Regions from separate parts of the Paenibacillus sp. JCM 9796 genome, predicted to be linked through region 2. Evidence: riboswitches for the same ligand, from Rfam matches in the RefSeq annotation. Region 2 holds a riboswitch; the other holds the start of a gene.
The links. Region 2 has a riboswitch for cyclic di-GMP ahead of ACZ439_RS09550 (response regulator). Riboswitches for the same ligand answer to the same signal wherever they lie in the genome.

Region 1: it holds a riboswitch for cyclic di-GMP, as region 2 does, so the genes downstream of both, ACZ439_RS05645 (hypothetical protein) here and ACZ439_RS09550 (response regulator) in region 2, are expected to answer to the same signal.

The regions. Positions count from the first base shown of each region.
Region 1 covers NZ_AP043723.1:1,143,125-1,158,635, forward strand. The annotation lists gene ACZ439_RS05605 (HD domain-containing phosphohydrolase) at 1-1,144, shown strand, start outside; gene ACZ439_RS05610 (fumarylacetoacetate hydrolase family protein) at 1,204-1,839, opposite strand; gene ACZ439_RS05615 (CapA family protein) at 1,884-3,266, opposite strand; gene ACZ439_RS05620 (metallophosphoesterase family protein) at 3,568-4,317, shown strand; gene ACZ439_RS05625 (MFS transporter) at 4,405-5,622, shown strand; gene ACZ439_RS05630 (O-methyltransferase) at 5,711-6,352, opposite strand; gene ACZ439_RS05635 (THUMP domain-containing class I SAM-dependent RNA methyltransferase) at 6,481-7,662, shown strand; gene ACZ439_RS05640 (DUF2935 domain-containing protein) at 7,840-8,652, opposite strand; gene ACZ439_RS05645 (hypothetical protein) at 8,777-9,070, opposite strand; cyclic di-GMP riboswitch class I at 9,160-9,252, opposite strand; gene ACZ439_RS05650 (YuzB family protein) at 9,611-9,832, opposite strand; gene ACZ439_RS05655 (iron-sulfur cluster assembly accessory protein) at 9,889-10,191, opposite strand; gene ytvI (sporulation integral membrane protein YtvI) at 10,353-11,465, shown strand; gene ACZ439_RS05665 (hypothetical protein) at 11,677-11,910, opposite strand; gene ACZ439_RS05670 (M14 family metallopeptidase) at 12,039-13,241, opposite strand; gene racE (glutamate racemase) at 13,317-14,126, opposite strand; gene ACZ439_RS05680 (delta-lactam-biosynthetic de-N-acetylase) at 14,283-15,305, opposite strand; gene ACZ439_RS05685 (disulfide oxidoreductase) at 15,455-15,511, opposite strand, start outside.
Region 2 covers NZ_AP043723.1:2,003,165-2,018,675, reverse strand. The annotation lists gene ACZ439_RS09630 (prolipoprotein diacylglyceryl transferase) at 1-382, shown strand, start outside; gene lgt (prolipoprotein diacylglyceryl transferase) at 527-1,333, shown strand; gene ACZ439_RS09620 (rhodanese-like domain-containing protein) at 1,348-1,758, shown strand; gene ACZ439_RS09615 (hypothetical protein) at 1,802-2,065, shown strand; gene ACZ439_RS09610 (multicopper oxidase family protein) at 1,956-3,287, shown strand; gene ACZ439_RS09605 (putative iron-sulfur cluster-binding metallochaperone) at 3,327-3,794, shown strand; gene ACZ439_RS09600 (cupredoxin domain-containing protein) at 3,808-4,710, opposite strand; gene ACZ439_RS09595 (DUF2933 domain-containing protein) at 4,887-5,090, shown strand; gene ACZ439_RS09590 (ArsR/SmtB family transcription factor) at 5,317-5,694, shown strand; gene ACZ439_RS09585 (heavy metal translocating P-type ATPase) at 5,684-7,828, shown strand; gene ACZ439_RS09580 (C40 family peptidase) at 8,617-9,180, opposite strand; gene ACZ439_RS09575 (TVP38/TMEM64 family protein) at 9,555-10,118, shown strand; gene ACZ439_RS09570 (F510_1955 family glycosylhydrolase) at 10,177-11,226, shown strand; gene resA (thiol-disulfide oxidoreductase ResA) at 11,235-11,756, shown strand; gene ACZ439_RS09560 (class I SAM-dependent methyltransferase) at 11,792-12,382, shown strand; gene ACZ439_RS09555 (urease accessory protein UreH domain-containing protein) at 12,567-13,310, shown strand; cyclic di-GMP riboswitch class I at 13,559-13,644, shown strand; gene ACZ439_RS09550 (response regulator) at 13,737-14,450, shown strand; gene ACZ439_RS09545 (hypothetical protein) at 14,690-15,247, shown strand; gene ACZ439_RS09540 (helix-turn-helix domain-containing protein) at 15,481-15,511, shown strand, end outside.

The sequences.
Region 1 (15,511 bases), 860 kb from region 2:
CGACTATGCGGCCAAAATAGCGAATGAGCGGCGGCTCGACAATCTGCTCATGCTGATGGCCGATATGGGCCGGCAAATGGTCGTATCCGACCGTTGTACGGTTTGGATGCTGGACCGCCATAGCAACGAGCTGTATTCCACCGTCGCCCACGGAGTACCGCCTCTGCGCATCCCGAGCACGGCCGGTCTCGTCGGGTATGCGGTGCAATCCGGGAACCCGATCTTCATCGACGACGCCTACACGAATGCGGAATTTAAAGACGTGCTGCAGCACGGCGCTATCGCCACCGATCAGAGAACGGGCTATCGCACGAAGGCTCTCATGGTCATTCCGTTCCGTAATAACGAAGGCGAGATTATGGGCGCCTATCAGGCGGTCAATAAGCTGACGAGAAGCGAGCAGTTCTCACAGCGCGACTTGGAATACTTAACGCTAGCTGCATCGTATGCCGGCAAATCGCTGGAATCCGCACTGCTGACGGCCGAAATCGAAGAAACGCAAAAAGAGATCATCTTCACGATGGGGGAAATCGGCGAAAGCCGTTCGAAGGAAACCGGCAACCATGTCAAGCGGGTCGCCGAGTACTCGTACTTGCTCGCCATCGGCTTAGGCATCAGCCAACAGGAAGCGGAGCTGCTCAAGATCGCCTCCCCGATGCATGACATCGGCAAGGTGGCGATTCCGGACGCCGTGTTGAAAAAACCCGGCAAGCTGACCGATGAAGAATTCGAGATCATGAAGTCGCATACGACGATCGGCTACAACCTGCTGAAAAATTCGAATCGCCATCTGTTACAAACAGCCGCCGTCGTCGCTTACCAGCATCACGAAAAATGGAATGGACGCGGTTATCCATGCGGCTTGCAGGGCGAAGAGATCCACATCTTCGGCCGTATAACCGCCATCGCCGACGTCTTCGACGCGCTGGGCAGCGAACGGGTATATAAGAAGGCTTGGGAACTGGACCGCATTCTGAATTTGTTTAAAGAAGAACGAGGACAGCATTTCGACCCGAAGGTCGTGGACGTGTTCATGGAGCAGCTGCCCCAAATTTTGAAGGTACGCGACGAGCATTCCGACCTTGCGTCTGAGGAAGCAGCGGCTAACGGAAAATTAGCCCGAAACGAGCCAGCCGCCAAGTGACCCGCCAAAATGAAGACCGCCCCTATTCGAATGAACGGGGCGGTCTTATTGTCGTTGAATTACAAAGCCGGAATGCGCGCGTGGAACGAACCGAGCGTCTTCTCGCCCCAAAGAAGCTCGAAGAGATCGCCATCCTGAACGGCTGCAACGCCGGCCGGCGTTCCCGTATAAATCAAATCGCCTTGGCCGAGACCGTAATGCTGCGCGATATAATCAATGATCACCTGCAAGTTGAAAATCATATCGTTCAGGTTGCCGCGCTGCGCTTCTTTCCCGTTGCGAATAAGGCTGAACTCTACCCGCTTTGCCTCCTCGAAACCAGGGAACGCAACGAACGGCGTCACCACCGCAGATCGTAAAAACCCTTTGGCCGGCAGCCATGGGTATCCCTTCTGCTTGACGACATTCTGTACATCGCGCAGTGTAAAATCAATCCCGAGCGCCATCCGGTCGACCAGTTCGTCTACGGTATTACCCGGGGAATAATCGCGCCCGATATGGAGCACGAGCTCCGCTTCATAATGCACCTCGCCCCTGCCTGCAGGCAGCTCGATGGCGCTGCCGTCCATCTGAGTTATGGCATGCGTCGGTTTTGTGAAGATCATCGGCTCGTCGGGAACGCTGTTCCCAAGCTCGGCAGCATGCAGTCCGTAATTGCGTCCTACGCAATAAATGTTGCGAATCGATTGTTTCATCGTTAATTGTTCGCCCTTTCGTTGTCAGAGTCTGGTTTCCATTATTATTCTGTTTTTTCGGTTTTGCTCGGCTGTTTGGCCGTATTCGCCGGGTTTGTCGTGCTGGACGATGGTTTCGCCGGCTCCTCCGTTTTGGAGGTATCCGCCGATTTCGGCGGTTTCTCCGGCTTCGCCGTATCGACCTGCTTCGGGCTCTCGCCCGTCTTTGAACTGTCTTTGGCCGGCGGCTTGGGCGAAGTCGCAGCAGGCTTGCTGCCGTCATTCGATTTCGTCAAACCGTTCGTCACGCTCTTGTTGATGGAAGGCTTCGGCGTTTCCGTCACGAACTTGTTCACCGGCCCTACCGTGATGACGCCTTTCGTATCGATTCGCGCGTTAACCGAATTTTTCGTCAGCTTCTCGAACAGCTTCTGCGCTTGATCGTCGATCATCCGGATCGGCTGTGCCCACTTGGTCAAGATAGGCACCAAATTTAAATCGCAGCTGCGATCCTTCGCACAGGACGCTTCCAGAATCAAGCTTTCCCACGTATCCGGATTTTCATTGGTCGTGAAGATGAAGTTACCCAGGCTATAAGCGATCCATTTGCCTTTGTACTGCTCAAATCCTTGCAGCACATGCGGGTGGCTGGCCACGATCAGATCGGCGCCGTGATCGATATACTCATGAGCCAAGTCCGTCTGCACCTTGACCGGACGCGGGTTGCGTTCCTCGCCCCAATGGGCGATGACGACGACCAGATCGGCCTCGCTTCGCGCTTTCGTGATCGCATCCAGCGCCAGCTTGCTCGAATAAGTGGCGGCAAGTCCCGGCTTTTGCGCAGTCGCCATCCAGCTGGTATCCGGCAATACGCGGCTGAAGCCGAGAAATGCGACTTTGATTCCTTTATGCTCGATAATCTCGTGCTTATACGCCTCTTGCGCATTGCGTCCTGCTCCGACGCGGCGTAATTGCTGATCGTCCAAATGCCCGAGCGTATCAAGCAGACCGTCTTGCCCATAATCCATCGAGTGATTGTTCGCCAAATTGACCAAATCGACGCCGGCCCGCTTGAGCTCCGGCAGAGCAAGCGGAGATGAGCGGTAGACGTATTCTTTCGTTTGAGCCGTGCCTCTCGTCGTGATCGGCGTCTCCAGGTTGACGATGGTCAAGTCCGCTTTGTCCAGATAAGACTTTACATACTTATACGGGTAATCGTACCCGTTCTTGACGAGCAAATCCTCCACCTTGCTTGCGAACATAACGTCCCCGACGAAGGCTAATTTGACGCGTGCCTTGTCTTCCGAAGCCGGCTGTGCCGTGCTTCCCTGTTCTCCGCCAGGAGCAGCGACGGGTGCGGCTGCCGGCGGTTCCTCGATGCGATTCACCGCCGTCGGCAGAGGCGCCGCTTCGGTCTTAGGACTTGTTTCCGCAGTCGGTGTCTGCATGTCCGGCCGGGCCTCCAACCACTGGATCAAATAAACGAATGCGCCAAAGACGAAGACGGCCAGCACAACGATTTTCAGCCGGAGCGACTTCCATACTTTCTTCTCTTTCTCCCTCTTATGCTTCTGCGTCCGCGATTGAATGATAACCTACCCCTTTAAAACGAACTGGCTGCCAAATAAGCCCATACGTTCTCGTGCACCCTATTATACCAAAACTCCCTCTCACGGTCATGGGCAATTGTCCCAATATTTTGCTATAATGAAGTTCGAATTTATGTGCTGACGATGGAAAGGACACAAGATGGACAAAATCGCTATCATTTCCGATATTCATAGCAATCTAACCGCATTGGATACCGTCCTCGCCGATATTCGCGGACGCGGGATCGAACGAATCGTATGCCTCGGCGACTTGGTGGGCAAAGGCCCGCAGCCGGCGGAATCGGTAGACCGCATACGCGAAGTATGCGAAACGACGGTGCAAGGCAATTGGGACCACGGCATTGGCGGCCCCCAGGACAAAGAAGCCGGACGCTGGCAGCAAAGCCGGCTTTCTGCCGAGCAGCTGCGCTACTTGAGCAAGCTCCCCTTCGCCTGCGACCTGCGAATAAGCGGGCGCAGGGTTCGCTTGGTCCATGCATCCGCGAGCAGCGTCTATCATCGCGTCTACCGCAAAGCGAGCAAACGGGAGAAGCTGCGCATGTTCGAGAACACCGAAGCGACGGGCGGGTTCGCCGGCACCGATGAGACGCCTGACGTGCTGGGGTACGGAGACCTTCACCTTCCCTTTATGCACACCTTATTGTCTGGAGCGAAGCAAGGGCTGCTGTTGTTCAACACCGGCAGCGTAGGGGCTCCCTATGACGGCTTGCCGCTGGCCAGCTATACGATTCTGGAAGGCGTATTCGGCGGCGATCGGGAAGCGCCTTTTGGCATCCAGTGGGTTCGCGTTCCTTACGATGTCGAGCGGGCGATTGCGATTGCCGAAGAGGTTGCGCTGCCGCAGCTTGAGCGTTTCCGTTACGAGCAGCGAAGCGGACGCGAGCAGTAAGAGGTTGTGTAAGTGTCGTATTATTATGGTAAGATAAGCAGAAGTTGTCCGGGTCACAGGATCCGAGGACGAAAGTAGGCGAGCAACTTGACGAATTGGAAAGTAAATTTAATCGTTCTTTGGGTGGGACAATTTTTGGTCATGGCGGGCATGACGATGATTGTTCCATTCTTACCTTTATATTTGCAAGAGCTGGGCCTGCATGAGGAGCATGAGGTGGCGACTTGGGCCGGTCTCATCTTCGCCGGCAACTTTGTCACTTCGTTCCTGTTTCAGCCCTTATGGGGCGGATTGGCCGACCGATACGGACGCAAAGTGATGCTGCTGCGGTCCGGGTTCGGCATGGCCGTCGTCATGGCTTTGATGGGCTTCGCAGGCACGGCCTGGCACTTGCTGCTCCTGCGGATGCTGAACGGCACCATAGCCGGCTTCATGCCGGCCGCCGTTGCGCTCATGTCGGCGAATACGCCGCGTGAGAGAATGGGCTTCGCCATGGGCACGCTTCAATCCGGCGCTGTCGCCGGCTCTATTCTGGGCCCGTTCTTTGGCGGTCTGATGGCCGAGTGGATCGGATTTCGGCCCATCTTCTTCGTGACGGGCGCGCTGCTGTTCGCCGCTTCCCTGCTTGCGACTTTCCTCGTGAAGGAAACGTTCGATGCCAAGCGAGCGTCCCAGAAACCGAAGCAGTCGATGATGGCGGCCTTCGCCGAGCTGCGCAAAAGCCCGCAGCTGCCATCGATTTACGCGGTCACCTTCCTGATTCAATTCTCGCTGCTCAGCGTACAGCCGCTCCTGCCGTTATTCGTGCAAAAGCTGCACGGACAGGACGCGATGGTTGCCTTTTATGCGGGACTCGTCGGCTCCATCACCGGATTTTCCAACATGATTGCGTCTCCCCTGCTCGGTCGCCTTTCTGACCGGATCGGGCCTGAACGTATTCTCATCGTGTGCCTGGTCGGCTCCGCGATCGCCTCCGTGCCGCAAGCGATGGTGCACAACGTCTGGCAGTTGTTCGCTTCAAGGTTCTTCCTCGGCATCTTCCTCGGCGGACTGCTGCCTACGGTGAACGCCTTGATCCGTAAGCATACGCCCACCGGTATGGAAAGCCGCTCCTACAGCTTTAACTCCAGTGCGCTAAGCCTGGGCAACATGCTCGGTCCGGTCGTTGGAGGCGCCGTCTCCGGGTTGATCACGATCCAGCAAATCTTTCTCATCTCCGGCGCGCTGCTGCTCGTCAACGCCTTCTGGGCGCACAAGTCATTGATAAGCACACCAAACCTCCCCCGTTCGGGCAGCTCCGAATAGGGGAGGTTCGCTTTCATGCCCACAGGCGGCTGGCTTGCCTGAATGGACCGGGCATCCCGGAGAGACACTGTTCCGGGGAAAGCTTCGCCTATCCCTTAACCCGTGCGATGGCAAGGCCGTCATAGGCCGGCAGCATGACGCCATCCAGACGGGGATCCCGTGCAATCCGCTGGTTGAACTCTCGCATGCGCGTCACTGCGTTTCCTTTCTCATTCGGATTGATCGTCTTGCCGCGCATGAACGTATTGTCGCCGACGATGAGCGCCCCCGGACGCGCCAGCTTGATCGCCCATTCCAAATAATTCAAATAGTTGCCTTTGTCCGCATCGATGAAAAAGAAATCGAACCGGCGCCCCTCCTCGGCAAGCCGCTGCAAGCTGTCGAGCGCCTCCCCTACATAATACTCGACTTGTTCGCCGAAGCCGGCGAGCTTCAGGTTCTCGTAAGCCAGATCGGCGTACGGCTGCTTCAGCTCCAGGGACGTCAGCTTCCCTCGCTCCGTCAGCCCCCGTGCCAAACAAATGCCGCTGTACCCCCCGAGTGCCCCGATTTCAAGCACCTGCTCGGCACGGTTCATGCGCACCAGCAGCGTCAGCAGTCTTCCGTAACCCGGAGCAACGGAAATTTCGGGCATCCCTTGCTTACGAATCGATTCCAATACCCGCTCCAACGTTTCGTCTTTGTCAAATAACGAATCCGCGTACGATTCCTGCGTCCAATTCGATTCCATCCTTGCCGGCCTCCCCTCGTTCTCATCGCGATCCGCGTTGTATAATGATTGCGAATCGCCTATACTAGGTAATTGTATGGCTTTTGCCAACGCAGTTCAACTTGTTTGATTCGGAGTGAAACTCACCTATGTCTTTCCCATCCTTTAGTTCCATTGAATTGATCGCCACTGCTCCCATGGGGCTTGAAGCCGTCGTGGCCCGCGAGGTTCGCGATTTGGGTTACGAGCAAGTCACCGTGGAGAACGGCCGCGTTACTTTTACAGGCGACCTGCTCGCTGTTTGCCGCGCAAACTTATGGCTGCGCACGGCGGATCGCGTCTTGATCAAGATGGCGCAATTCGAAGCACGCACGTTCGACGACTTGTTTGAAGGCGTCAAAGCGCTGCCTTGGCCGGACTGGATTCCGGAAGACGGAGAGTTCCCCGTCGAAGGACGTTCGCACAAATCGCAATTGTCCAGCGTCCCCGCTTGCCAAGGCATCGTGAAGAAAGCGGTCGTGGAAAGCATGAAGCAGCGGTACGGCACGGAATGGTTCCGCGAAACCGAAGGCCGTTACGTGATTGAGGTGTCGCTGCTCAATGACATCGCCACGATCACGCTGGATACGACCGGTCCCGGACTGCATAAGAGAGGCTACCGCAAATTGGTGACGGAAGCGCCGCTGAAGGAAACGATGGCGGCCGCCATGGTGCTGCTCAGCCGTTGGCAGCCTGAACGGCCGCTCTACGACCCGTTCTGCGGCTCCGGCACGATCCCGATCGAAGCGGCGATGATCGGCTGGAATATAGCCCCCGGCCTGCGGCGCAGCTTCAACGCGGAGAGCTGGCCTGTGATTTCGGAAGCGTTATGGAGCGAAGCACGGGAGGAAGCCTTTGATCTGGTCAAGGACGATATCCCGCTGCAAATCGGCGGCTCGGACATCGACCCCGCCGCCATCGAAGTGGCGTTAGCTGCAGCCAAATCCGCAGGCCTCGCCAAGGAGCTTCGCTTCCATACGCTTCCGGTCAGCAAAGCGCTGCCGGCCGGCGATTACGGCTGCCTGATCACGAACCCGCCATACGGCGAAAGGCTCGGCGACCGCGAAGAAGTCGAACGCGCGCTGCGCCAATTCGGGCAGATGCATAAGCAGCTGCCGAACTGGTCGGCCTTCATCCTCAGCCCGAGCAAGCAAATGGAGCATTATCTCGGGCGAAAAGCCGATAAGAAGCGCAAGCTGTTTAACGGACGCATCGAATGCGCGTTATACCAATTTTTCGCCCCGGGCGGCTTGTTCGGCTGGCGGAAGGATTCGAGTACGAGCGGGAATTAATGCAGATTGCGCCTATACGCTGTGAGGAGCAGCCAAAAAAAGCTTAGGGCAGACGCTCCTAAGCTTTTTTTGGCATGCGCCCTTCCAGCGCGTAAACCATGCAAAAAAACGCATCCGTCTTCGGGGTACGTTCCCCGGTAAACGGATGCGCTGCCGGCGTCGGCCGATAGGGTTTCGTTACACTTCCGTCCTCGGCTTCGTCGGATCGCAGCTCATCGCTTTGATTTCCGACACCTGAGACAGCTTAAGCAAGTAATAACACTCCTCCCGAGCCATGTGATCCGCCATCAAGGGCGAAAGCACACCGAGCGCCTGCCCGCTTAAACGGAGCTCTTCCAGCTCGCTCAGAAACTGCTTGAACAGCGTCATTTCAAGCTCAACCTCTTTATTAAACCGGGCTAAAGCCGGGAATTTCTTGATGTTCGTGCGCAGAAAGCCCGCCAGTTCCACCGCTTTCAGGTAATACTCGCGGAATTGCCGGTCGAACGATCTGGCCAGTTCCACCAAACGGGATTCCGTCATATCCAAGCCGGCTGCAATGGAGCCCGCATGGCCGTAGGCGTCCTGGAGCCATACGATGTGGTGGTGCACCGCATCGAATACCGGCGCCGGGCGCCCGGATAACAAGTACCCCAGTACGCGTAAATACTCCTCTGCTTCGTTCACCATATGGCTCAAGAACGCGGGCGGCAGCTGGATTGCGATCTTGCCGATCAAATGCCGCTCCAGCAAGCGCAGCTTGAACGCGCGAAGGTCTTGTGTCAGCCCGTACGCGTCCTGCGTCAAAGCTCCCGCCTCTGCCGGGAACTTATCCGAACGCGCCTTCTTCAGCAAGTCGTCGAATGCTTGAACGAAGCCGAGCGCCCGCTGCGCCTCTTCCCGTTCATCGACCGGCAAGCTTACCCGGATGAACCTGGCATGATCACCGAGCACCTGAAGCCAAAACCGATGTTCAAATAACGCCGACTCGATAACCTCCGAGTTTTTCACAAACATGCCTCCAATGATCCGATTGTTCCGTGCCGGATGGGAATGATCCGGCCACCCCACATCGTATGCTCAGAGGCCCAATCGGGTTCAAAGAAAGCCGCAGTCGTTCGCTGCCTAAGCTATACTAAGCGTGCTTCAGCTGAGGACGGCACATCAAGTAATCGAACAACGGTAGAAATACGTCGTGGTTCGATTCGCAGCAGATCGAGAGCTTCACTTCGCCCATCCAGTAAAACGTGATGATTTGCCGGCTGCGCCCGCGAATCATCTCGACATCCCAATGCGGGGACGTCAGCTCGTACACGTCACGATTTATGAACAATTTCGGTCCTTCAGCAGATAGGAAGACTCCGATGAAATCATCGCCGATTTTCGTGTAAAACCCCTTCTTATTTAAGATGCTGCGTTCCTGGTCCATCGCCGGGTTCTCCTCCTTCATCTATTCACACCAAAAAAAGCTCCCCTGGTCGGGAGCCGCTGTTGAAAGGATCGCGATCACTCCGTGCCTTCGACAACTGGCTGGCATAGCGCTGCTCTCCTGCGCCTAAGCCCCTATAGCTTTGCGTCCGCAGACTTTCGTCCGGGTTGCCCTTATCGAGTGCGCTCGAATTGTGTCTGTTCATGGAGATGTTCTTTATTAAGAATATAAGATAGAAGGTCACGAATACATAGTTCTTTCATCCCATTTTCATAAAAAAAATTGGGAATTTTGTATGATTTTGAATAACCGGTACCCTTTCCAGTAAAAAATGATACCCGTCAACGCGATCATGGCAACCGTTACAAAAAGCGGGCCTCCGCCCCATTGACCGAGCACATAGCCCCGATTACCGGTCCCGGAAATTGGCCGCCCCCGGATCATGTCTGGACGCCGAAATTCGTGCCGCGCATCCCTTCCGGCGTCAAATCAAAAATCCCCGGTGCCCTGAGGCCCGAGGATCTGATCTTCTTGCATGATTTATTTCACGTATTTGCTCGCCTTCTCGATCGCTTCGTCTTCCGTCTTGCCGGTTACATACCGGCCGTTAATGAAGATGAAGGCAAACCGCGAGCACGGGCCGCAATAAGACTTGCAGCCGACTTTGATCTCGGCGTCGGGCACAAGCTTCTGCAGCTTCGGAACGGCGGTTTTCATTCTCATATGTTTGCATTTGTCGCAAACGCGAATATCGTTGACCATGCGGTAATTCCTTTCTTCAAGCGGCTGACACCGGGGAACTCCCTGTGAACGATGTGCTAGTGGTCCCCGTTATTGCCCTTGCTTGGATTCGTTACCGCGAATCCTTCTTCCGGCACATAGAAATAATCGATCCGAACGCCGTCGAGCAGCGGCTCGTCCTTTTGCAGAATAACGTCGATTCCTTTATCTGTCGAAACGACGACATCGTTCTCGGTCGGCGTATCCATGCTGAGTCCGTAGTGGGCATGGTCGCCATGCGCATGAGTCACATACACGCGAAGCTTTAATTCTTTATTCTCTTCTTGCTCCATCTCGGCCAACAACACTTTGGCCGCATTGCGCGAAATCTTGCATTTCATGTCCAGTCACTTCTCCTACTGTGCGTTTTTTCTTATTGTATAGAATCGGGCCGCCGAAAGCAACCGTTCTTCGCTGTTTCCGTATGTATGTACAAGCCGGCCTCACTTGCGAATCAAGTCGGTGTCTTTTAATATGGAAGATAATGAATGGAGGTTAACGAATGATTCCCTTTTATCGCAAATATTACAAAACGATTATCGATATTGCGCTGCTCGTGCTTACCGTATATTTGTTCATGTTCGCCTTCAGCCATCTGTATCGGATCGCGACCCCGATTTTCCTCGCGTTCGTCATTTACTTGATCATCGAGCCGTTCGCCAAGTTCCTGAACCGGCGCGGGTTGAAGAAATCGATCGCTTCCGCCATCTCCACCCTCGTCTTCGTGATGGTCATTCTAGGTGCCATGACCGGACTCGGCGCGATCTTCACGACCCAGATCATCAATCTCGCCGACAAGCTGCCCGATTACGCCGTCGTTCTGGAGCAAGAGCTCATCAACCGCTCCGACCAGGTACAGTCACTGATCGGGACGCTTCCGGTCGATTTGAATTTAGTGGAGAAGGCCAAGGAGTACTCCGCGGAGATCATTCAGAAGACGACCGAAATCGCCCGTACGTTCTTAACGAGCTTGTTCGCCATGCTGACCTCGTTCTCCACGTTCGTCGTGAACTTCGTGATCGGTATTATTTTGGCCTATTTCCTGAGCATCGAGATCGAATCCTGGAAGCGGATCGCTTCGGACAAAACGCCGAAAACGTTTAAAAAAGCGTTCCACTTCCTCCGCGAGAACGTGCTGCTGGGCATCGTCACCTACCTTAAAGCGCAGGCGAAGCTGATCAGCCTGACCTTTATCGTCATCTTCATCGCGCTGCTTATATTGAACGTCAACAACGCCTTCTCGATCGCGCTCTTGGCGGCCATCTTCGACGTGCTCCCGCTGCTCGGCGTTTCGACGCTGTTCATTCCATGGATCATCTACTTGCTGGTCGTCGGACAAACGACGCTCGCGATTTGGCTGGCTGTGCTGCTCGTCGTTGTGATTGGAACGAGACAAATTCTGGAACCGAAAATTACGGGCGATTCCCTCGGCGTGTCTGCCTTCACGATGCTTTCGTTCATGATCGTCTCGCTGTCGCTCTTCGGCGTGGCCGGCTTGATCTTATCGCCCGTGCTGATCATCCTGGTTAAAGCGCTGTACGAGCAAGGGTATTTAAAACGATGGATCCGGATGCCGGCCGAAGAGTACGAGCCCGATCCGTCGTCTATCAAATAATGCAGCACATCTCAACCGGATTCGGACGCTCACAAGCCGGTTGATGGCATCTGAAGTCCATGGAAAGCGGTGAAACGATATGTCGCAGCCCGCATAGCGTTTCTTACAAAGAACAAAAAAAGAACCCCGATACCTCGAGGTTCCCTTTAAACCTATTCAGTTGTTGAGCGGATGGCCGCTTCTTGTGGTTTGACCTTCCGAGGACGCAGCCTTAAGCGCCGTATTTCCGTTCGGCTCTATCGGTAAACCAGTTCATCAAGAGCAGCGTAACGGTTACATCGTCAATCGGGATGAAATTCAGCAGATCCGGCATGATCCAATAAATAAGCGCAGGCACCACGAACAACAGCTTCTCTCCGAGCGGAACCCGCGGGGAACGCAGCAGCGGCCAAATGCGCCGAAATACATGACCCCAATGCCGGAGTGACAACAATCGCTTCCACATCGCCTCGGGTCTCCCTTCCTGTCCAAGTCGTCTTACCCCGATTATACCTCATGGCAACCCGTTTGCCCAAACTCCGCTCCCCGCACAAAGAAGCCGCCGAGACGGACGGACTCGGCGGCTTCGAAATGCTAAACCATCAGCCCTTCCGTCAATAGCGGAAGCAGCTCATCATAAATAATCGGGAATTGCGACAACGGGAGCGGATTCACTCCATAACCGGCTTCAATCGTAAATCCCGGGCGCCCGTAGGTTTGAATAAACCAATCCTTATATCCGGCATCGCTGCCGGTTAACTTCACGGCTGCATATCCGCTAATTTGCTGGAAACGCTGTGCGATACGTTCCGACTCCGCCGGTTCGTAATCGCGGTAATTCCAATAAATTTCCCGGCCCTGGGTATGAAACGCCATCACCAGCCGGAAATCGCGCTCCCGCGTAAATCGTTCCATCGCCGAAGCTTCCGGCTCTGACAAGGGGCTCGGCCCTGTATAATCTCTCGGTCCGGGTCCCGGTACGTCGCGGCGGTCGCGTTCCGTCTCCCAATAAGCGGGAAATTGATCGTTCAGGTCGACGCCGCGAACGTTCGCTTTCCATCCCGAGAAGTCGTCCGAGCCGCCGTTCCATTCGAGCAGCTGCCCGGCATGCGGATGATCCGGGTCCGCTCCGTGCAGCACCAGCTCAACGCCATCGGGATTGACCATCGGCACGATCCAGAGAGAAGTCTCTTCGAGCAGCCTGCCCGCATCAGAGCCGCAGAAGGACTGTGCCTGCACGCAGGCGTTCGCGTAATCCTCCGTAAATTTCATCAGCAGCAGGCTGGTCACCCACTCATTCGCATGAAACGAACCGTTATAATGAAGGTGCCGCATCCCGCATCCGATGCGGACGTAAGGAATGTCCTTGCCCATGACGCTTTGACCGATCGAGCCTATTTCCAGGAACGGGTAGCGATACCCGAGAAGCTCGAGGCTCCGCATCATCTCCTGATAACCGAATGGAACCGTCGTATCGACGATAGGACCGGCCTTGCACACGGGCAAGCGAACGGTCTGTCCGATCCGCAAATACCGGGGGTTGACGTCCGGATTCGCTTCCATGAGATCGCTCAGCCCGATCTGAAAGCGCCCCGCTAATTCAGCTAACGTATCCCCGGCTTGGACGATATAACGGCAATCCGGAGCGTTCGGAATCCGAACGCTGCATCCCGGCTGCAATCCGCCGCCCTTCTGCAGCTCCGTATTGGCCCTTATCAAGGCTTGAACCTGAAGCCCATGCCGCTGTGCGATCCTCTCCCACGTGTCTCCCCGCCTGACGACATAAGGAAATGTCATACGTTCCGTCCTCCTTCACGCATCCTCCCCGTTCTTCCGGTCGGAGGCCGGGGTATCTAAAAATATGCGTGAGGACTAAATAATATGCGATACTTGCCAGACGACCGGCGTCACGCGGATTTGCTCGTTTAACCAGCTTTGAGCGATCTTCTTGAACATGAGCGGATCCCCGCTGCAAAAAAACTGATGAACCGGCATCACCGGACTCGTAGCCAGCATTCCTTTATGATATAAAATCGTGCTGACCTCCCGCGCGGTTTCATCCGCCGAGCTGATCAGCGACACTTGAGGCCCCATCACGCTGCCGATCACATCGGACAAGAACGGATAATGCGTGCAGCCCAGAATCAAGCAATCCATCGGCGCTCCTTGCAGATCGGCAAGCGAATCCGCGACGACTTGGCTCGTCTGATCGGCACGGAACATGCCCCGTTCGACCAGCGGCACGAACAGCGGACAAGCTTTGGTCACCACTTGGATCGTTGGCGAGATTTGGCGCAGCGCGAACTCGTATGCGCGGCTTTTGATCGTGCCTTCGGTACCGATGACGCCGACGATTTGCTTTCTGGTGGTCTTGATCGCGGCGCGCGCGCCCGGGTGAATGACACCGACAACCGGGATCGGCACGCGGGCGCGAATTTCTTCCATGGCGACGGCGGTTGCCGTGTTGCAAGCGATCACGATCATTTTCGGATGGTATTGGAGCAAATAATCGACGATCTGATGAGTAAAATGTATAACTTCCTCGGCCGGTCTGGGACCGTACGGCGTACGTGCCGTGTCGCCGAAGTAAATGATTTTTTCTTGCGGAAGTTGGCGCATAATTTCTTTCGCTACCGTCAATCCGCCGACACCTGAATCCAGTATGGCAATCGCTTGCTGCACGTGTGTTCGCTTCCTTTTTCATGAAGTGGCAAAACGAATGTGCTCCTACAACATATGTGAGCTCCGTTGGAAATGTACCCCGGACATCCGGTGTCCGCAAGGTCATTCTATCTTAACAAACGATGGCGGAAAATTAAACCGCTCCGCGATCAACCTTCACTTTGGCGGCTCGATGTCGTTCAGAAGCGCAAAGGTGTAGCCGGCTTTCTTGATATCCTTGACAATTCGGTCGAGCGCTTCGATATTCTCCGGCGAGCCTTGGTGCATAAGAATGATATTGCCGTCATGAAGGTTGTTCATGATGTCGTTATACGGATCTTCCGCCCCGTTCTTCCGCGGCTCCCAGTCGCGCATCGCCGTCGACCAGAAGACGGAGGTATAGCCCATATCGGATACAAGCTTTAATAAGTGCATGTTATATCGGCCGTAGGGGAAGCGGAAAAACGGCTGAATCTCTTCGCCGGTCACTTCCTGATATAACTTCTCGTAATCCTCGATTTCTTTCCGTACCTGCTCGTCTGTCTGCACGTTCATATCGGTATGCGTCATCGTATGATTGGCCACCAAATGGCCGTCCTTGACCAGCCGCCGAACGTAATCGGGATTTTTCCTCACATTGTAACCGGCTATGAAAAAATTCGCTTTCGCGTCGTTGTCCTTCAACGACTTGATCAACGTCTCGATATCGCCCAAATTACCGCCGGTATCGATCGTCAAGTACACCTTCTTGCCCGTGCCGACCCATAACGCCTTCATAGAATCCGTATAGGCTTTCGTATCGCCCGGGAAGCCGGGCACTTGTCCTTTCGGCTTCTTCATGTAATACCACGACAGTGCCTTACGGTCTCCGGTTCCCGCTTCTTTCGGCGGCTTGGCGGATGACCCCACGACGGCGCTTGCGGGATTGCGCGGCCCGTTATAAACCGAACCCGTTGCCGTTGCGTCCGCGCCGGAGGCCGTGGAAGGCCCGGTGGATGCGTGTTCGGCCGGAGGCCCCGGCTCCTTCTCCTTCGGCGGCCCGGACGTCACCTCGTTCACCGGCGGAGCCGGAACGACGTTCGCCTCTGGGGCCGGGGGCGCAGCCGGTGCCGATTCCCGTTCCGGCGGATCCGCGGCGGCGCCTCCGCTGCACGCCGTTAGAACACAGGCCAAAGCGGCTAAACCTATCCAAGCTTTCATACGCGCCAACAGCACCGCTCTCCTTACGCTCCAGAAGTACAGGAAAAACCTGCTTGCTTCATTATACTCAACTTCGATGCGAACCGGCGAGTGCTAATAGGCTTATCCCTAAGCCGGCGTTTATCCGCATCCATCCGCAGCCAGCCGTTCTATTTACGCTCGGCAGCCCACATCAGCAGTTGCAGGATCGTAATAAGCACGAAGGC
Region 2 (15,511 bases):
TTACATGCTGTTTATTACAGTTCCCATGCTCATTTACTTGTGGAGACAACGGTCGAAGGTCGGTTCGGGAAACATAGTTGTTCTGTTTTTAACTTATTTTGGTGCAGGCTTGATGCTAGTGTCGTTATTTAAGCCGAAAGCAATTTTTCTACTAGGGTTATCTGGACAACAAATCGTGTATTTGTTGATGATGGCAGCGGGATTTATATCTTCCATGTTCTTAAACAGATTGAAACATCATGAACAGACATCAATAAGCGAAAGGGATGAAGATCAACATGATGCCGCGTGGGTATTATCTTCTGATCCAGGAAATGCTGTTGCTGACCAAATCCGATCTGAAAATTCGAGCAAAGAGAACAGGACAATATTTTCAGATTAAACAAGATGCATTATCGTTTATACAAACAGAATGGTTTGAAGCGCTCTGCTTTGCGGTGGATTTAGACCCGGATGCGGTAAGGGACTGTTTTTTTGGGCGAACGCCTAATTTGCAAAACAATTATAGGGCAAGGTAGGGTATAGGATGAGAGTGATTCTTTTTTCGATTGGCGATTTCCAAGTTCGATCATATGGATTGGTCGTTGCTTTAGCCATCATGTTGGCCATGGGTGTGGCGTATTATTTAGCAAAAGGGACAACATATCGCAAACATATTCCAAACATGATGTTTTATGTACTAATCGGAGCAATCTTGGTTGCAAGAATTTGGCATGTGTTCTTCTTCCAATGGGACTATTACTCCAAACATTTAGTGGAGATACCTGCTATTTGGAACGGAGGTATTGCCATTCAAGGAGCGCTAGTAGGTGGATTTATCGCTGCGGCGATTTACGCCCGAGTGGCTCGGATTTCATTTTGGGAGCTGGCGGACACGATGGCGCCAGCTATTATATTTGGCCAGGCTATCGGTCGTATCGCTTGCTTTTTAAATGGAGATGCGTATGGATCACCTACAGGCTCAAGTTTTGGCATCGTTTATCCGGAAGGCACAATGGCATATGCCGAATACGGTCCGCAACCACTTTGGCCAGCCGAGATATGGGAAGGTCAGTGGGATTTCATTGTATTTGCGATTTTATTGATCATGAAAAATAAAACATGGCCTAAAGGGTTTTTGTTCTTATCTTATAACATCTTGTATGCGATCGGAAGGTTTATGCTGGAGTTTTTAAGAGGTGACTCTCCTAGATATCTTTTTAATTGGACAGCAGGACAATGGACGAGTGTAGTTGTGATTGTAATTAGTCTGGTAATCATGATGATCTTCACTTTAAGACAGAAACGAAAAGACCCCGAAGATCTTTCGCCCAAGTTAGAACAAATTCATTAAAAGGAGGGTCGCTTGTGATAAGAAATAAGTGGTTTGTCTTACTTGTATTGATTGTAGTTATGTTAGGAGCGGCCTCCATCAAGTTTTTAACAACGAACAAGTCCCTAGAAACTATACCTGAACTGCAAATCGTGGATACTAAGATGCTCACGAATATGATCAACAGTAAAAAAGATATGGTCATTGTCGATTTAAGGGAACCCGAATTATTTTCCAATAGTAGAGTACCCAACTCGATAAACATTCCTTTTGAGGAGATTCAGTTGAGGTATACTGAACTGCCTAAGGATAAGGAAATTGTCTTTGTGTGTCATACCGGTCGTATGGGAGTGGAAAGTGGGAACCTTTTGTTAGAGAATGGTTATAACCAGGTTTATAATCTTGACGGCGGTATGGCTAAATGGACGGGGGACCTCGAGAAGTAACTATCCGTTAAAATACGAGCACGTTAAGAAGGAGGACTAGCGGTTGAAAAACATTTATAAAGCAATTCTAATCCTTCTCATTGCCTCAGTCCTTGGTTCTTGTTCAATGATGGGAATGATGAATCGATCAGAACCCACAAGTGAAAAAAGACAACGGAAAGAAGTGGATATTAATCAGTTTTCAATACTTCCAATCGATGATACCTTTTATACAAGGCCTCAAATCGAAGGCGATAAGATCACATATAATATCGTTGCACAAACAAGAGGTCTCGTCGGGAATAAAACTAAACCTTTATTCCTATAACGGAACTGTACCCGGCCAAGAAATCCGTGTAAAAGTAGGGCAGCAGGTAGAAGTCAATTTGAAGAATGAGCTGGATCAGCCCGTAACCATCCACTGGCATGGATATCCTGTTCCGGTAGATATGGATGGAGTACCCGGGGTAACACAGAACGCAGTGAAACCTGGAGAGAGTTTTCAGTATTCATTTACAGCAACCGTTCCAGGCACCTATTGGTATCATTCCCATTACAAAAGTGCCGAGCAAGTGGATCTTGGGTTATATGGTGCACTGATCGTGGAGGGCGACCGGCAAACGGAGTTGGACCGAGATTATACGTTTATCCTGGATGAGATGAATAGTAAGGGAAAAGCAGGATCAAAGGGTATGATGGGAAGCTCCAATGATGATCTTTTCACTGTAAATGGCAAGTCTGGTGATTTGATTTCTGCGTACGAAATTCAAACGGGTGAGAATGTGCGGTTGCGTTTTATAAATGCAGGATATATAACCCATTATATGAACTTGGGTTCGATCGAATATAGAGTCGTGGCGGTTGATGGGCAGGCAGTAATGGATCCGCAAATAATCCAAAATAAGCTTTTGCCCGTTGGACCAGGGGAAAGATACGATGTGGAATTTACTGCGCCCGATAGCAGCTTTTTTATAAGAGAGATGTTAAATACGCCTGCTGCAGATGGATTAATCATTCCATTAATTAATAGAACATCCAAGAAAACATTGGATGAAACGGAGTATGACGGAATCTTTACATTGACTGGATCCGGGATTGCAACAGAATATGCTTCTCTTGCATCAAATAAATATGATCAAGAATACAAGATGGTGCTGTCGCATGGAATGAAAGGAATGGGGATGATCTATACAATTAATGGAAGGACATATCCTGATATCGATCCGCTTGATGTGAAGAGAGGGGATATTATTAAAGTAACATTAGAAAGCAAAGATATGATGTTCGATCATCCTATGCATTTGCATGGACACTTTTTTCAAGTATTAAGTAAGGATGGCTCACCGGTTGAAGACGGGGCGATCTTCAAAGATACACTTGTTGTAAAACCGGGCGAGAAGTATGAGTTGGCTTTCATTGCAAATAATCCCGGAGAGTGGATGTTTCATTGCCACGATCTCAACCATGCGAGTTCTGGGATGATGACATCAGTACTTTATGACGGGTATGCAATTCCGAGCCATATTGATCAATCGCAGCCGAGCGAGTAAGATTAGCGTGTTTCTACGGACATTAAGGAGTGGTCATCATTGAACGAATGTTGTCAATCATCATCGTTGGAAAAGTCGAATCTTAATTATTGCCCTATTTGTCAGCAAAAGGGCAAGAACGTTCCTCTTATTACACTCAAAGCAATGCTTATACCAAAAGCCTTAGAAACCATAGACAGTGAATTGATATACACATTCTGCTCAAATTCCTCATGTGAAGTAGTTTATTTCAGCAATGATCAAACTTACGTTTCAGACGACCTCAAAATATCTGTATTTCAGAAAAACAAGGCTTTGAATGTGCCGGTTTGCTACTGTTTTGGATGGACGAGAAAACGCCTAACGGAAGCAACTCTAAAAAACCAACGCCCCATAGAACATATACGCATGCAGGTACAAGCCAAGCGTTGTGGCTGTGAAGTTAATAACCCGCAAGGGTCTTGTTGTTTGGGTAATGTAACCTCATTTATACGCAGCATTAACACGGATAAAAATCCTACGTCTTAATATCAATATTGTTCTATAATGGATGAACACGAACGGCAGAGATCATTCCAGCCTCCTGATGGCCAGGCAATGTACACACTGCTCGGTATTCACCTGTTTTCTCCAGAGTGGCGATTACACTGCTTCTTTGCCCTGGTTTTGCATGGACATGAATATCAGTTCCGACAATTTCAAAGTCATGTTCAACATTTCCCGCGTTATACAAAATAATCTTTATTTTTTCGTTCGCATTCATGTGGATTGTGGATGGGGAAAATGAAAATTCATTCGCTATTATTGCGAGTTCATTTTTGGATAGGTCTGGTAAATTCTTCTCTAGTTGGTGTTCATGCGTAGCGTTAGGATCAGCTGTATTATTGTATTGTTTACCGTAGTAGTTATTGTGTAAATCGCTCCCTACACCCAAAATAATTATGACTGCAAACAAAACGATTACGGCAAACATAGAGACTGGTTTGGACAATAATGATGATCTTTTCTGTAAATGTTCTAGCTTTATTTCTCCCTGTAACATCAGAAATAAAAGAAACAGCACACCGGTACAAAGAACTGACATGATTTTTATGGCTGCAATTGTATATGATGTAGGGATCATGACCATAAACATTGTGCCCATCATGCCGCCCATGATACCCGATAAAAGTCCGTCCAATATGGCCATAATACTAATAGGGATTCCAGAAACTGTCCCGATGATTCCCCCGATTAACATACTAATTATTGTTGCATGAAAGATTTCACCCGGGAGCCATATAACGAGCAGCGTCCCTACGCCTAAACCGATTGTCATTCCCTGCACCATTGCAGCCATCATACCGGCCATACAGGATAAACGATGGCGGAAAACGATAATGAATCGAAGAATCCATATGGTTAAAACGGAATAAATACCCAGGAAAAAGAAAGTGTTCGTCATTTTTTGCCCTCCAGTAAATGATAGCTTGTATATTAAAAATATGTATGGAATGTCCTAAATATTAATGTGGAAAAAACTTGATTTCAACAACTTCTACACAGGGATCTCATAATTAGGAATTACAATTGAGTTATAAAAACTCATATAAGATAACCAAGAAAGGAAGTGAAGGTAAGATGAATTGGTACTGGTTGTTAATGCTTGTTTGTCCAATAATGATGATATGGATGATGAAAGGAATGCATGGCGATCATAAAGCCGGAAACTCAAATAACAGTCATTCTCTTGAACAAGTGACTAACGAGTTGAACGAATTAAAGGAACGGAATAACGAACTACATCGACAGGTTGAAAATTTGCAACAAAAACAGCATGTTTAAAATACGGAAGGGGCATATGCCTCTTCTTTGTATTTTTACATCGATTCTAAGCGCTATAACAAGGGACAAAAAAACTCCCTGGTTTGTAGCGCTTTTTCCATGTCGTGGAATTATACTCAAATATGGTTGAAGCCTTTTTTAAACACAGTCAAATTTTCATTTGAATGTATAAAAAGATCGTGCTATGATAATAATCAAATAAAGGTTTGATTGAAGGGGTGACGGAATGAGCAAAAAGGAAAAAGACACTTGTGATATTTACTGTTATGACGAACCCAAGGTTCAAAGGGTACAAAAATCGCTTGAAGGGCAAAATATTCACGGCATGGTCAAAATGTTTAAGGTATTAGCCGACGAAACACGTATGAAGATCGCCTTCGCCCTTTGTGAAGAAGATGAACTTTGCGTTTGCGACGTCGCGAATATTATCGGTTCAACAATGGCGACGGCTTCGCACCACTTACGGACGTTAAATCAACTTGGATTAGCGAAAAACCGTAAGGAAGGCAAATTAGTGTTCTACTCGTTAGAAGACGATCATGTTCGTCAATTGGTACAGTTAGCATCCACACATTCGGGGGATTTGATTACTAATGGCAAGTAATGTAGAAAATAACGCTATAAGTGAAGAAAATAAAAATGTTTTCCGCGTGCAAGGCTTTACATGTACCAATTGCGCGGGGAAATTTGAAAAGAACGTCAAGGACTTACCCGGTGTAAAGGACGCACAAGTTAACTTCGGTGCTTCAAAAATAACTGTTTACGGCAAGACAAGCGTTCAAGAACTTGAAAAAGCTGGCGCTTTCGAGAACTTAAAAGTTACGCCAGAAAAAGAACGTGTAGTCGAGAAGAAAAAACCATTTTGGTTAGCAAACTGGAATGTATTACTTTCGGTCGTTCTACTGGTTGCGGGTTATTTACTTGGTGAACAATACGGGGAAGAAAGCATTCTATCTTCAATAACATACGGCGCATCGATCATAATTGGCGGGTACGCATTATTCATTAAAGGTATAAAGAATCTTTTCCGTCTTAATTTTGATATGAACACGCTTATGACCGTAGCAATTATCGGCGCCGCGGCTATCGGCGAATGGGGCGAAGGCGCAACGGTCGTCATTCTATTCGCTATCAGTGAAGTTCTGGAACGCTACTCGATGGAAAAAGCCCGTCAATCCATTCGTTCCCTTATGGACATTGCACCGAAAGAAGCGCTAATACGTCGCGGTTCCGCTGAACTAATGGTTAACGTTGACGATATTCAAGTAGGCGATATTATGATCGTGAAACCGGGACAAAAACTTGCGATGGACGGCGTTGTTATTAAAGGGACATCAACGATTAACCAAGCCGCGATAACAGGCGAATCCGTTCCCGTATCTAAAACAATTGACGATGAAGTATTTGCGGGAACCTTAAACGAAGAAGGTTTGCTTGAAGTTAAAGTTACAAAATTAGTCGAGGATACGACGATTTCAAAAATTATCAACCTTGTCGAAGAAGCACAGGCGGAACGCGCACCTTCGCAAGCGTTCGTTGATCGGTTCGCGAAATACTATACGCCCGCGATTATGATTTTGGCGTTAGGTATTGCCGTTGTTCCTCCGCTTATCCTTGGTGGCGATTGGGGCGAATGGGTTTATAGGGGATTGGCGCTACTCGTCGTCGGTTGTCCTTGTGCGTTAGTTATTTCAACACCTATTTCGATTGTTACGGCTATTGGTAACGCGGCAAAGAATGGCGTTCTTATCAAAGGCGGTATTCACCTTGAAGAAGCTGGACGCCTTTCAGCAATCGCTTTTGATAAAACAGGTACTTTGACAAAAGGCTTCCCGGAAGTAACTAACGTTGAAACTTTCGGAACGATAGACGAAAAGGGATTGCTTGCTATCGCGGCAGTTATCGAAAAAGGGTCGCAACACCCGCTTGCTTCCGCGATTGTTCGAAAAGCTGAAAGCATCTGCGCCGATTTATCACTTACCGTTGAAGACTTTCAGTCCATTACGGGCAAAGGTGTAAAAGCGAAGGTAAACGGGGAATTGTATTACATCGGAAGTCCGAAACTTTTCACAGAACTTCATTCCAATATGAATGTTGAAACGAATCAGCGTATCGAAGTTCTTCAAAAGCAGGGGAAAACAGTTATGGTATTGGGTACTGAACAACAAGTTCTTGCCTTAATCGCCGTTGCTGACGAAGTACGCGATTCCAGTGAAGACGTTATCAAACAACTGCACGAAATTGGCATCAAGAAGACGATTATGCTTACGGGCGACAATCAAGCAACCGCCGAAGCTATCGGGCAACGACTGAATGTTACGGACGTTAAAGCCGATCTAATGCCACAAGATAAATTAGACTATATCAAGCAACTTCGCAAAGATTACGGCAATGTCGCAATGATCGGCGACGGCGTAAACGACGCGCCAGCGCTTGCGGCTTCAACGGTTGGTATCGCAATGGGTGGCGCCGGTACAGATACGGCACTTGAAACGGCAGATATTGCGCTTATGGCGGATGATTTAAGTAAATTACCATATACAATTCGATTAAGCCGTAAAACCCTAACGATAATTAAACAAAACATTACGTTTTCGCTCGGTATAAAACTTCTTGCATTGGCGTTTATTGTTCCCGGATGGCTTACGTTGTGGATGGCGGTTTTCGCCGATATGGGCGCGACGTTGATCGTTACGCTAAATAGCCTTAGATTGTTGAAGATCAGAAATAGTAAGTAATTGAAGAAGCCCCGCCACTTTCCGTTACATTTAAAGGTCAGCTAAGCGGGGGGTTCGCTTCGAATAGCGAAGGTCGGGCGGCAATAACTATCGGCTTCGGCGTTCGCTTCGTCTACGCTTCATTTCTCGATCTGCATGTTGTTTGTGGATGTTTAGTTCAATTAATGCGACTTTCTTCGACAATACACCCGCCACGGTCAACGAAGTATGGGATTTTCGGCGATGGGAGTATTTATATAGACGTTGGCCACTTCAAGCATCACAACTGAACTATTAAAAAAATTCTCATCATGTTGTTCCAGTAATCCATTCCGTTGTCCATTGCATTGATACGTGTGAGTATGTGCGACTTGCATCATAATATCACTAAATATTGAAACACTATATTTCTACTAACTACTCGGATTTAGCACGACACACTTTATGCAAATGGCTTATGAGATCATCTATCCTAAAACAAGTTTTGTAAAAGTATTTTTTGAATAATACAAACCAAATATGGATACATTTAACTGATGAACCAAACTTGAAGGGGGATTAGGTTTGTTTGCTGGACAAAAACCAAAGCAACCAAAGAAATGTAAGAATTGTATCTGGGGATATTGGGACGGAATTAAACAATTTTGTTCGAAACAAACATGTGTTCATGCGCGTGACGCGAAAACACGGAATGAAACGGTGACGCTAGAATAGCGGTATCGGACCAGTTGTAAGCGAATATGTCTAAAGAGAAGGGGCAACAAAAAATGACAATATTATCACTGAGATAACATTGTCATTTTTATTTGTTACTTTAAAATACTTCCTCCGAACAAGAAGCGCTTTTCCCACTGTTTACCTTCAATCGTATCGATTCTGACTCCACCCGACTTTTTGGAATAAGTGTGAAGGATTTTTCCATTCCCTAGATAAATACCGTTATGTGTAATACGTTCCTTACTTTTATCGATCCCGCGATAATTCGAATCTTTGCTGCCTTTATAGGACATAAAAAACATAATATCCCCTGGTTTTAGTTTTCGCCAATCTGTTGTGACTGTTCCATTCTTCTTTACATAATCCCCTTGCTTTCTCGAATCAGCCGGAAGCTTAATTTTGGCTCCCTCCAGGTAGGCTTGTCTGACAAAATCGGAACAATCAAATGTCCTGGTGTTAGAACGGCTCGACCCAAATTCATAAGGAGTTCCTAAATATTTCTTCCCGCTACTGATCACACTATGCCTGACCGAAGAAATGTTTGTTAGCTTAATATCCTGTTGATTTTGCGAAGCGGCATAAGCTTGTCCTTGGTAGAAGAGAGGACTTACAACTAGAGTGCTGGTTATCAACCCTATTGCTGCGATCTTTTTCATAGAATCCCTCCAAAAATTAAAGATATATAACTTGCTTGTTCACCCATGGTAACATGTGCGATAGGAGGGGGTTGGATGGAATGTTTTCCAATATACAAAAAGAGATAGGGAAAACGAATTGAGAGATTAATAGTTAATAGAGTTGCCGTGTTCATAAATCATTCAAATTTACAAGATAAATTAAACGATAAGACAGGTAAGCATGGCTGCGCAAATTGACACTAACTCGACATTACACTACAATGAGTAGTATAAAAACGGGTTAAAATACTACAATGAGACTTGGTAATAGGTTGCGATAGAAATTTCACTTTGAAGTTTGAACAAACGATTGGCGGTAAACCCGATTTCTTACAGAAAGGCTAATAAACCGGATGGCCCCTTTATTTAATGTCGATGTTATTGCAGAATGGCTAAGAAGTTATGGGGTATGGGCCATCCTGATTAGTTTACTGATCAACATTCTGATCAGTATATTAGGACTCGTTCCCACCCTGTTTTTATCAGGAGCTAACGCTGTTGTATTCGGATTTATCCCTGGATTTTTTCTTTCCTTGGCAGGGGAAGCACTTGGGGCAGCAGTTTCATTCTGGTTGTATCGATGGGGGTTCGGTAAGCAAAAGAAAGTAAAAAAAGAGAATTGGAAATGGTTACAACGATTTAACGAGGCGGGCCGCAGTCGTCGGGCAATGATTCTGTTTATAGCTCGGTTGACTCCACTGATTCCTTCCGGCGTCATAACTTTTGCCGCAGCGATCTCGCGAATGCCTTTTACCGATTTTTTTCTTATTACTTCGCTGGGCAAAGCCCCTTCCATTGCGTTGGAGACAATGGTGGGACATGATTTGATTCGCATCGGCGAATATTATCCCAGACTATTAATTTCGCTTTTTTGTTTATTATTAATTTATTTGTTATATAGAAAGAAACGAATATGAGACAATGTTCAGTTGCATTAGATTTGACTACATCATTACAGAAGAAGGGAATTTCATTATGAACACATTATTAATTGGAACAGGTGCATTATTTGTTCTATTCTTTGCATTACATTGGAACGCATCCCACAAAGTAAAGCAGCTCAAAGATGTGAAGAGGCAGGAAGACCGATATCAGCGACAGAAGTGGACCAAAATAGCAACCGGATTCAGGTGGGCATGGGTCGCATCTCTAATCGCGGTCATCATTAGCGGCGTGTTGTCTTTGCAGGGAACGGCTTCAAAAACGATTACGTTGACGCATGTCCATGGTCTCGGTTATTCAGGGGACGGACAGCGAATTTTAATCCCTTCTCACCTCGGTTTGAAAGTTTACTCACAAGGGAAATGGTCAGACGGTCAAGGAGAAAAACACGATTATATGGGATTTACCACTGTGGACAACGGTTTTTATAGCAGCGGGCATCCGGCACAGGGTTCGAATAAAAGGAATCCTTTTGGAATTGTAAAAAGTTCAGATGAAGGTAAAAGCTTTGAAATCCTGGATTTGTATGGGGAAATTGATTTTCATTTAATGAGTGCAAGTTACAAGACGCACACCATTTACGCAGTTAACCCGGAGCCGAACTCTAGGTTAACAACAACGGGATTATATTATTCCAAAGACGATGCAAAGACATGGAACAAAAGCGAAATGACTGGAATAGATGTTGAACTGTCCGAACTGACATCTTTAGCTGTTCACCCGTCCGATGATTCAATCGTTGCAGTTGGAACGACAAAAGCGTTGTATGTATCCAAAGATTCAGGCAACCAATTCGAAAAAATAGCCGATCTACAGGTAACTTCTCTTACCTTTGGTATGGAAGGAAATATAATCGTTGGCAGCTACAAACAAAAAGGGGTTATTTATCAAATGGATCTGCAACAGAAACAGTTGGTTGAGGTGAATATTCCAGATCTTGTTGAAGATGCAGCATCGTATATTGCACAGAACCCAACGAATACCAAAGAACTTGTTTTCGCCACTTTTAATCTGGATGTATATATATCCTTGGATGAAGGGATGAACTGGAGGAAAATTGCGGATAAAGGAAAAGGGGTTTAAGAATAACAGTGAAACGTAATCGAAGATGGATTCAAATTGTTGTATTGTCGGTCGTATTGGTAATTGGAGCTTATACAATTGGATCAGCGTTATTTAGATCAGATTCTTCCGTAAAAATTGGCTCAAAAGCCCCCGAGTTTAAGCTTTTTGGTTTGGATCAACAGGTTCATCAATTAGCAGACTATGAAGGGAAAGCACTGGTAATCAATTTTTGGGGTACGTTTTGTCCGCCATGTGTGAACGAGATGCCGGCTCTGCAAAAACAATATGATCAATGGAAAGACGACAATGTGGTAGTGCTTGGCATTAACTTAAGTGAAAGCCGGGTTACAGTACAAAGTTTTATTGATCGATACGCGATTACGTTTCCGATCATTATCGACAACGACAACGAAATCCGAAACAAATATAATGTTATGTCTTATCCCACGACGTTTTTCGTAGATTCATCTGGCGTGATCAAAGATAAATTTATTGGTGAGATGAAAGAACAAGATATCCTCATCCGGATAAATCGATTATTACAATAATTGCTTCGTGAGCAGTTTATGATCAGGAGGCTGCAATGGATAAATTATTCAACAAATATTATGATCGGTTGATGCAGCCGCTAGAAACAAAAATATTCGGCCGGATAAGAAAACAGCTTCTTTCTAAGGCGAAAGGAAAAGTGCTGGAAATTGGCTCAGGTACGGGTATTAACTTTTTGTACTATGAGTTTGCAGATCAAGTCATTGCAATAGAGCCAGATCCAATGATGTTGGAGCAATCCCTAATTAAAGCACGTGAAGCTACAGTTCCGATCGAAGTGGTACCGGGAGATGCCCAAAAACTACCGTATCCAACCAATTCGTTCGATTCAATCGTTGGAACACTAGTATTATGTACGATACCTGACCCGGCGAAAGCTCTGGCCGAAATCCATAGAGTATGCAAGCCTGAAGGAACGATTTTAATTTTTGAACACGTAAGGTTAAATCATCTGGTCCTTGGTAAAATACAAGACTGGTTAACGCCCGTTTGGAAACGATTATGTGTTGGTTGTCATTTAAACCGCAATACACTTGAAACCGTTGAACAAGCAGGTTTCAGAGTGGTGCAAACGACGTCGATGTGTAGGGAACTGTTCCTAGTAATTGAAGCAAGAATAAAATAAATTGGAAATGTGAGACTGCGGTGAACGATAAAGCGGCAGTTATTCTGGAAATAAAATAGACTGCTTTTATGTATCCGCGAAACACTACGTTATGTAGTTTATAATAGATGCTTGTCAAGGTTCGATGTGTGATGAAAGCATAACTGCCAAATCTATTTAACGGATTTTGGGGGGTGAATAGTTAATGTACTCCTTTTTTAGTAAAATTAGCGCCTTCCTTAGCGAACCATTCGTTAACGCGGCGAACACTGATATCGCCTTTCTTGCGGCGCTGTTTCTCGGTTTTGTTGGTTCGGTTGCTCCTTGTCAAATGTCAGCGAACGTTGCGGCTATTACTTACTTTGGGCAGCGTCAAGCGCAAGCAAGGTTGTCGTGGCCCGAAACGTTCATGTATTTATTAGGGAAGATGATTGTATTCAGTATTTTCGGTGCTTTGTTTTGGTTTTTCGGTCAAAAGATATCCACTGACATGATCCCTTTATATTCTTTTGCAAGAAAGCTGCTTGGGCCGTTATTGATTTTAATCGGATTGTTTTTGCTTGGCTGGATTCGGCTTCCTTTTCAACTTGGGGCTCGAGTGGCAGGATTTTTTGAAAAATTGGCCGATCGAACCGGAGGAAGGAGCGGAGCCTTTCTAATGGGGATTGCATTTTCGCTAGGATTTTGTCCAACAATGTTTGTTTTGTTCTTCGGTTCGCTTATGCCTTTGGCATTGCAATCAACATATGGCGTAGTGTTGCCATCTGTTTTTGCAATCGGTACCGCAATGCCGTTTTTACTAATTGCCGGGTTTGCTGTAGGTTTCGGGTTAGATCGAGTCATTGTTAAGCGTGCCAAAAGGTGGGGGTTGTGGATACAAAAACTTGCGGGTGTGTTATTTATAGTGCTGGGCATAAGCGATACCTTGACATATTGGACTCTAATGTAAATCATGGGAGGTGCCAACGGAAAAATAATGCAGAGTGAGAGCCACGAGTAGTTGATTAGACCTATTGTGTGATCAAGAAATTTTTCGCGAACTTACAATTTGTGACGCTTCTATAGTTTATCCTGTATCATTCGATATGAAATGATATAGAATCGACAAATATCAACACATTTAAACACGTGGGACTTAGGGCGGTGCCAGAAAAATAAAAATTATGGTATTATAAGGCTATGATTTGGAAGAAATAATAGGAAAAATGGCAAACCAGATCGAAAGGCTGGGACGCAAAGCCACGGGTCTTCTGCACTATTGCAATGATCGCCGGGTTACCCTCACAAATCTCACATCTACGAAAAACTAGACACGGCCGTTTGAGGGTACGTGTCTTTTTGTCGTGATTCTAGAATGAATACGAGGTGATGATATATGGAGGAGCGTGTACGCTATGCTGCAAAAGTTGAAGAAGTCATGCGCTGGCAAGAAAGCAGGATACAAGTATTGCTGGTGGACAGCGACCCCGTATGGCAACAACGGTTGACGGCGTTGATCGATGCTGAGCCGGATATGAGTATATCTCATATTGCAACAAACAAAGAATCGGCTATTCGAGCCAGTATGCAATTGGATTTAGACGTAATGATTCATGACCCGGTGTTACATTCGTCGCAACAGGATGGATTGGATACAATTGCCGAAGTGTTGAAGATCAAATCACTGCCAATCATTATCTTGACTTCACTCTACCAGCCCGAGATCATTGTGGATGCAATGCTGGCCGGAGCGATCAATTATATTACCAAGATCAATTATGTGGATGTCGCAAGTGCCGTCAGGGAAGCGTATCAAGGGCAATCCTCCCTTCACGCCGATGTTGCATCCATCATCCGTAATGAAATTGGACTTGTTAAGCGAAGGGAATTGCATCGAATGCTGACTCCTACTGAAAAAGAAATCTTGCAGTTGATCGGTTGGGGCTATACACAACCGGTAGTTAGAGAATTGCTCGGAATCACGTCTAACACAATGAAGACGCATGTTCGCAATATCATTCGCAAATTCGACGTATCTTCCATTCGCGAAGCAGCGGAAAAAGCGAAACGTAGGCGCTTGTACGATCAACTAGATCGCATCACCTGTTAGCGATTCGTTTCCGATTCGAGCCGTTTCGCGATGGTTTGACAACCAATGATCTGTTGGTATGAGGGAAAAATCACCCTCCTCTTTCGAATGTATTATTGGTAAAATGTGGACAAATGCAGGTATCTACAGAGGAATTTTATTACCAAGTTTGTAGGAGGTGAGAATCAAAAATTGACTTAAGTTGCGAAAAATGGCATCCTTACTGCTTCCTCCACTTTACTAGAGAAGGGACGATGATAATGAAAACGGAGCGTGAACAACCTATAATCATGACGATTAACAGGCAGGCTGGCGGAACAATTTCAGGCAGCATGCACAGCAAGGAGGGAATTGTGATGACGCTGACCCAGCACCCCGTCCCCTATGAGAAAGTAGAATTATGGCTGAAGTCTTACAAGGACTGGAAGGCGAGACTGAAGTACATGCAGTCAGAACTGTCCTACATCCCTGAATTAACGCGTACGCTACAAATGGTTGCGGCTCACAGCAGCGGCAGAAAACAGGAAACGGTTTTACGGACGGTTATACGACGTATCGAAATCACCGAACATGAAATCCCGTTGCTGCTATCCAGAATCGGTTTGATCGACTATGCTTTCTCGGCTCTCACCCCGGAAGAAAGCTTGTTCATTCGGTTACGATATATGGATCAACTGGCGCTTTCAGACGCCATGAGCCGCCTAGCACTTTCCCGCCGCGCGTACTTCTACCTTCGAAAGCGAACATTGCACAAAATCTATATGAAAATCAAAGATCGGGCGGTTTTGTTGGATTTGGATTCGTCCCAAAATGATTGACCGGTTTCAGAAGATGCATATGCGCATCTTCTTTTTTTGCGTCCATTTTTCATTTTAATACGTTTTTATTCGTTACGTCCAATCCCAGTAAATACGATTAATGTCTCGCCAATTGATTCAATGAGTATTGAGGAGATTATAACACATACATTGGATACTGAGAATAGCGAATCTATCGAATGTTCATTTGACTTACTCTGCCTTATAAGCTGAAAGAATAAGGTGGTGGAAATGTGAACTCAATTCGGGATTCGTTAGGTCAGC